DNA from 3 places in the Pseudomonas sp. TE6283 genome. Region 2 is predicted to be linked to each of the others. Evidence: predicted binding sites of a transcription regulator. Region 2 holds the regulator's gene; each other region holds the start of a gene.
What was found. Region 2 encodes sigma-54, which starts transcription at its own class of promoters, with help from an activator protein. Its sites were predicted from a motif close to ANTGGCATNNANNTTGCTNT; they were not measured.

Region 1: the regulator sigma-54 is predicted to act here: its motif matches at 1,219-1,238, upstream of nirB (nitrite reductase large subunit NirB).
Region 3: the regulator sigma-54 is predicted to act here: its motif matches at 1,091-1,110, upstream of glnA (type I glutamate--ammonia ligase).

The regions. Positions count from the first base shown of each region.
Region 1 is NZ_JBSSDH010000003.1:339,708-341,909, forward strand. It holds gene nirB (nitrite reductase large subunit NirB) at 1-1,090, opposite strand, end outside; gene ACVWZ5_RS07045 (molybdopterin-dependent oxidoreductase) at 1,351-2,202, opposite strand, start outside.
Region 2 is NZ_JBSSDH010000003.1:191,740-193,941, forward strand. It holds gene ptsN (PTS IIA-like nitrogen regulatory protein PtsN) at 1-70, opposite strand, end outside; gene hpf (ribosome hibernation-promoting factor, HPF/YfiA family) at 83-391, opposite strand; gene ACVWZ5_RS06365 (RNA polymerase factor sigma-54) at 470-1,969, opposite strand; gene lptB (LPS export ABC transporter ATP-binding protein) at 2,143-2,202, opposite strand, start outside.
Region 3 is NZ_JBSSDH010000002.1:35,436-37,637, forward strand. It holds gene thiI (tRNA uracil 4-sulfurtransferase ThiI) at 1-793, opposite strand, end outside; gene glnA (type I glutamate--ammonia ligase) at 1,208-2,202, shown strand, end outside.

The sequences.
Region 1 (2,202 bases), 150 kb from region 2:
GGCGGTAGGCACTGTTGGCCTCGTCGCTGAAGCGGTAGCTGCGTGAACCGGGCGTGGTGCCATGGGCATCGCCGATCGAGCCGACATCCACACCCAGCAGCTTGAGCTTGGTCGACATGTCGGCGCCGGTGAAGTCGTCCGCGGGCTCGCCCAGCAACCGCGCGGCCAGGCTGCGCGCCATGGCGTAGCCGGGGGCGACCAGGCCGAACACGCTGCCGTTCCACGACGCGCACTCGCCGATGGCGAAGATCCGTGGATCGCTGGTCTTGCACTGGCTGTCGATCACCACGCCGCCGCGCGCGGCGATCTCCAGGCCACAGGCCCGGCCCAGGGCGTCCCGTGGGCGGATGCCGGCGGAAAAGACAATCAGATCGGTCTCCAGGTGTTCGCCACCGTCGAAGTTCATCCGGTAGCGGTACTGCTCGCCAGCGCTGATCGACTGGGTCGCGCGGGACAGGTGCACGCCCACGCCCAGGGCCTCGATCCGCGCCTTGAGCGCCGCGCCGCCTTCGCTGTCCAGCTGTACCGGCATCAGGCGCGGGGCGAATTCCACCACATGCGCCTCCAGGCCCAGGGACTTGAGGGCGTTGGCTGCCTCGAGGCCGAGCAGGCCGCCGCCGACCACCACGCCACGGCGGGCATCCGTGGCAGCGGCGCGGATTGTGTCGAGGTCCTCGAGGGTGCGATAGACCAGGCGTGCGTTGCCGCTGGAGCCTTCGATAGGCGGCACGAAGGGGTAGGAGCCGGTGGCCAGGATCAGTTGGTCGTAGCCCAGCCGGCCCTCGGCGGTGACCAGTTCCCGGCGCTCGCGATCGATGTCCAGCACCGCCTCGCCCAGGTGCAGGTGCACGCCGTGGCGGCTGTAGTAGTCCGGGGCGCACAGGGCCAGGGTCTCGGCGCAGCTACCGGTAAAATACTCCGACAGGTGCACCCGGTCGTAGGCGCGCTGGCGCTCCTGGCCGAACACATGCAGCTCGAAGTGTGCCGTGGCGCCGCGTTCGATCAGCTGCTCGACGCAGTGATGGCCGACCATGCCATTGCCGACGATGACCAGTCGTGCTCGTTGTGCCCCGTTCGCTGTTGCCTGCATAGCCGATCCTCGATCACGGAAAACGAAAAAGGCGCCTGGAGCCGAAGCTCCAGGCGCCTTTGCCTGTACTCATCAGTGTGAGGCCCCTGTTGACCGCCGTTGGTCGTTGGGGCTGTTGTGCATTGCTTGAAGCAGGGAGCGTGCCAGGCTCCCTTTAATTGCGGGGCAAGCCCGCTTTCACAAGGGTTACAGCTTTGGGCATGTGCTGGCCAGGTGGTGCGGGCGCACAAGCAGGGTGCAGCCCTCACCACCGTGGTGCATCAATACACATCCCGCCGGTAGCGCTTGTCCCGTCCCAAACCTTCGACATAGGCCGCTGCCGCGGTCTCGTCCAGGCCGCCGTGCTGCGCCACCACCTGGCGCAAGGCCGCATCCACATCCCGGGCCATGCGCTGGGCATCGCCGCAGACAAACACATGCGCGCCGTCCTGCAGCCAGCGCCACAGTTCGGCGCCCTGTTCCAGCAGGCGTTGCTGCACATAGATCTTCTCCGGCTGGTCGCGGGAGAACGCGGTGCTCAGGCGTACATGGCCCTGCGCTTCCCAGGCCAGCAACTGCTCGCGATAGTAGAAGTCGTGTACCTCGTGCTGCTCACCAAAGAACAGCCAGTTGCGGCCACTTGCAGCGCGTGCCTGGCGCTCTTCGAGGAAAGCCCGGAAGGGCGCGATGCCGGTGCCGGGGCCGATCATGACGATGGGCGTGCCGTCGTCGTCGGGCAGGTGGAAGTGTTTCGATGGTTGTGCAAAGATGGCCACTTCGACGTCCGTCGCTCGGTCGGCGAGAAAGGCCGAGCAGACTCCCTTGCGTTCGCCATAGCGCACCGTGGACACCGTCAGGTGCACCTGCCCCGGATGCGCCTTGGGGCTTGAGCTGATCGAATACAGCCTTGGCTGCAAGGGCTTGAGTAGCGCCAGCCAGCGGGCCATTGGCCATTGCCGGGGGAACTCGCGCAGCACATCGGCCAGTTGCCGGCCCCACAGCCAGTCCTTGAGCGCGGTCTTGCATTCAGGCTGCAACAGCTGCTGCAGAGAGGGCGCGTTTTCGCTGAGCGCCTCGAGCTGTCGTGGCGTGACATGGGCAATGTCCAGATGCCGTTCCAGCGCCAGGCCCAG
Region 2 (2,202 bases):
GCTTCTTGCTGCCGCCCGGCACGTTCACGAGGGAACGGCCGGGGGTCAGGATGGTTTCAAGTCGGATCATGGATGAGGGGGATCAGCGGGCGGCTGCGCCTTGCAGCAGGCTTTGCTGTTTTTCCTTGTGTTTTTTCAGTTGGCGATCGAGTTTGTCGGCCAGGGCGTCGATTGCCGCGTACATGTCTTGATGTTCGGCGTTGGCGACGACTTCGCCACCGGGAATCTGGAGTGTGGCTTCCACCTTCTGCTGCAGCTTCTCGACCTTCATGATCACCGTCGCATTGGTGATCTTGTCGAAATGACCCTCCACGCGGGCGAGCTTCTCGAGCACGTAATCGCGCAGTGGTTGGGTGACTTCTACATGCTGTCCACTGATGTTGACTTGCATACAGCTTCTCCTTTGTTGCCCGTGCATAAAGAGGCAGGTCTTGCACCTGCCACTGAAACGCTGTGGCACATCCTGGGGCTACATCAGTCGCTTGCGCTCGCTCGATGGGGCGATGCCCAACGATTCACGGTACTTGGCGACGGTGCGACGGGCTACCTGGATGCCTTGTGCCTCCAGTAAACCAGCGATCTTGCTGTCACTCAATGGCTTTTTCTGATTTTCCGCCGCCACCAGTTTCTTGATGATCGCGCGGATCGCCGTGGACGAGCATTCGCCGCCTTCGGCGGTGCTCACGTGGCTGGAGAAAAAGTATTTCAGTTCGTAGATGCCGCGCGGGGTGTGCATGTATTTCTGCGTGGTCACCCGGGAAATGGTCGACTCGTGCATGCCCACTGCCTCGGCGATATCGTGCAGCACCAGCGGCTTCATGGCCTCGTCGCCATGGTCGAGGAAGCCGCGCTGGTGCTCGACGATCTGCGTCGCCACCTTCATCAGCGTCTCGTTGCGGCTCTGCAGGCTCTTTATGAACCAGCGCGCTTCCTGCAGCTGGTTGCGCATGAAGGTGTTGTCGGCGCTGGTGTCGGCGCGGCGAACGAAGCCGGCGTACTGCGGGTTGACCCGCAGGCGCGGTACCGCTTCCTGGTTGAGCTCGACCAGCCAGCGCTCGCTGTCCTTGCGCACGATGACGTCGGGCACGACGTACTCGGGTTCGCTGGACTCGATCTGCGAGCCGGGGCGCGGGTTGAGGGTCTGCACCAGTTCGATGACCTGGCGCAGCTCGTCTTCCTTGAGCTTCATGCGGCGCATCAGCTGGCTGTAGTCGCGGCTGCCGAGCAGGTCGATGAAGTCGGTGACCAGGCGCTGGGCCTCACCCATCCAAGGCGTCGAGGCCGGCAGTTGGCGCAGTTGCAGCAGCAGGCATTCACCGAGGGAACGGGCGCCGATGCCGGCAGGTTCGAACTGCTGGATGCGGTGCAGCACCGCCTCGACCTCGTCCAGCTCGATGTCGAGTTCCGGGTCGAAGCCTGCGCAGATCTCCTCGAGGGAGTCTTCCAGGTAGCCCTGGCCGTTGATGCTGTCGATCAGGGTGACGGCGATCAGGCGGTCGGTATCGGACATCGGTGCCAGGTTGAGCTGCCACAGCAGGTGACTCTGCAGGCTCTCGCCGACCGAGGTGCGGGTGGTGAAGTCCCACTCGTCGTCATCATTGCTCGGCAGGCTGCTGGCGCTGGTCTGGTAGATGTCTTCCCAGGCGGTGTCGACCGGCAGCTCGTTGGGGATGCGCTCGGCCCATTCGCCGTCTTCGAGGTTTTCCGCGGTGCTGCTGGTACTGGTTTCCTGGAAACTGTTGTCCTGGACTTCGGCCGCCGGCTTGTTCTCGGCGTTGTCCGCCATCGGGTCGCTGTTGTCGAAGTCCTCGCCGTCTTCCTGACGTTCGAGCATCGGATTGGACTCCAGCGCTTCCTGGATTTCCTGCTGGAGGTCCAGGGTGGAGAGCTGAAGCAGACGGATGGCCTGTTGCAACTGCGGGGTCATCGTCAGTTGCTGGCCCATTTTTAGGACGAGCGATGGTTTCATGGCTGGGGCTTGATACCTTGTTGCCGGCGCGCATGCGCCATCCACTACACGGAGGGCGCCTGGGCGCCGATTTTAAGCAAGTTGTATGCCTGAAATTGCAGCGTTTGCCTAGAGCACTGTAACAACTTAAGCCTCGAACAGGCGCTTGCGCCAGTGCTCCGGGCAGGCCGGGGTCAGAGTCGGAACTCGTGCCCCAGGTACACTTCCTTGACCAGCTGGTTGGCCAGGATGGT
Region 3 (2,202 bases), on a different contig from region 2:
TGACACCCATGTAGCTGTTGTCGACCTTGTTGAGGATTTCGCCGACCACTTCCTCGAACGGCACGCTGATGAACAGCACGCGCTGGCTGCTGCCGTACTTCTTCCACAGGAAGTGGGCCACTTCCATCACGCCCAGTTCGTGGGCGCGGCCACCGAGGTTGAAGAAGCAGAAGTGCGTCATCAGGCCGCGACGCATCATCTGGTAGGCCGCCACGGTGGAGTCGAAGCCACCGGACATCAGCACCAGGGTCTGTTCCAGGGCGCCCAGCGGATAACCACCGATGCCGTTGTGCTGATTGTGGATCACGTACAGGCGCTGGTCGCGGATCTCGATGCGCACCAGCACTTCGGGCTTCTTCAGCTCGATGCCGGCAGCGCCGCACTGCTGGCGCAACTGGCTGCCGACGTAGCGGTCGACGTCCATCGAGGTGAAGTCGTGGTGGCCGCCGCGCTTGCAGCGCACGGCGAAGTACTTGCCGGCCAGCAGATGGCCAAAGTGGTGCTTGCACTTGGCGACAATGTCGTCGAAGTCGCCCAGCGGGTATTCCTCGACCTGCAGGAAGTGGGTGATACCCGGGGTGCAGGACAGGCGCTCGATCATCTCGCGCTGAATCTTCTCGTCCTCGACGCGGGTGACCACCTCGAGATTATCCCAGACACCGTCAACCGCGAGCTCAGGATCAAGGTCCTTGAGCACGTTGCGGATGTTCTTGGCGAGCTGGCGGATGAAGCGCTTGCGCACCGGCCGGCTCTTGATGGTGATCTCAGGGAAGACTTTGACGATAAGTTTCATTGGTTTAACAGCGCGCGCAGGGCCTGCCGAAAATAGGGGGCGCGAATTATAGCGGAAATCGCTCAAGGTTTGAGCAACTTTTGTACAGAAGGTGCGATTTATGTTGGCCGCACCACCCCTCGTCGGCCTGCTGCGTGGGAGCGGACTTGCCCTGCGATAAGGCCCGCGCCGGCACAAGAGCACCATAATGGTGCAGAAGCACCCAAAAACGCATCTTATGAGTGCAAGCCTACACTCCACATCTCCATGAAATGCCCGCCAACGCCCCCTTTTATCCCACGCTCGCCATTTTTGGGCACTGGCATGCAATTTGCTCCCTTGTGAGGCAGGTACGCTTGGCCGACTATCCGCGCCCAGCGACACCCTTTTTCCAGGGCAGCGGCCAACTGCGCCCTAGACCATCCGGAGGACAACATGTCGAAGTCGGTTCAACTCATCAAAGATCATGACGTCAAGTGGATTGATCTGCGTTTCACGGACACCAAGGGCATTCAGCATCACGTGACCATGCCGGCGCGCGATGGCCTGGACGAAGACTTCTTCGAAGTCGGCAAGATGTTCGACGGTTCCTCCATCGCTGGCTGGAAAGGCATCGAAGCCTCCGACATGATCCTGATGCCGGTCGACGAAACCGCCGTGCTGGACCCGTTCACCGAAGAGCCGACCCTGATCATCACCTGCGATATCGTCGATCCGTCGAGCATGCAGGGCTACGATCGCGACCCGCGCGGCATCGCCAAGCGCGCCGAAGAGTACCTGAAGAGCACCGGCATCGGTGACACCGTGTTCGCCGGCCCAGAGCCTGAGTTCTTCATCTTCGACGAGGTGAAGTTCCAGTCGGACATCTCCGGCTCGATGTTCAAGATCTTCTCCGAGCAAGGCTCGTGGATGACCGGCGCTGACGTCGAAGGTGGCAACAAGGGCCACCGTCCAGGCGTGAAAGGCGGCTACTTCCCGGTTCCGCCGTTCGACCACGACCACGAAATCCGCACCGCCATGTGCAACGCCCTGGAAGAAATGGGCCAGACCGTCGAAGTTCACCACCACGAAGTGGCGACCGCCGGCCAGAACGAGATCGGCGTCAAGTTCAACACCCTGGTCAAGAAAGCTGACGAAGTGCAGGCCCTGAAGTACGTCGTGCACAACGTTGCCGACGCCTACGGCCGTACCGCCACCTTCATGCCCAAGCCTCTGTACGGCGACAACGGCTCGGGCATGCACGTGCACATGTCGATCTGGAAAGACGGCAAGAACACCTTCTCCGGCGAAGGCTATGCCGGCCTGTCCGATACCGCCCTGTACTTCATCGGCGGCATCATCAAGCACGGCAAGGCCCTGAACGGCTTCACCAACCCTTCGACCAACTCCTACAAGCGTCTGGTCCCAGGTTTCGAAGCCCCGGTAATGCT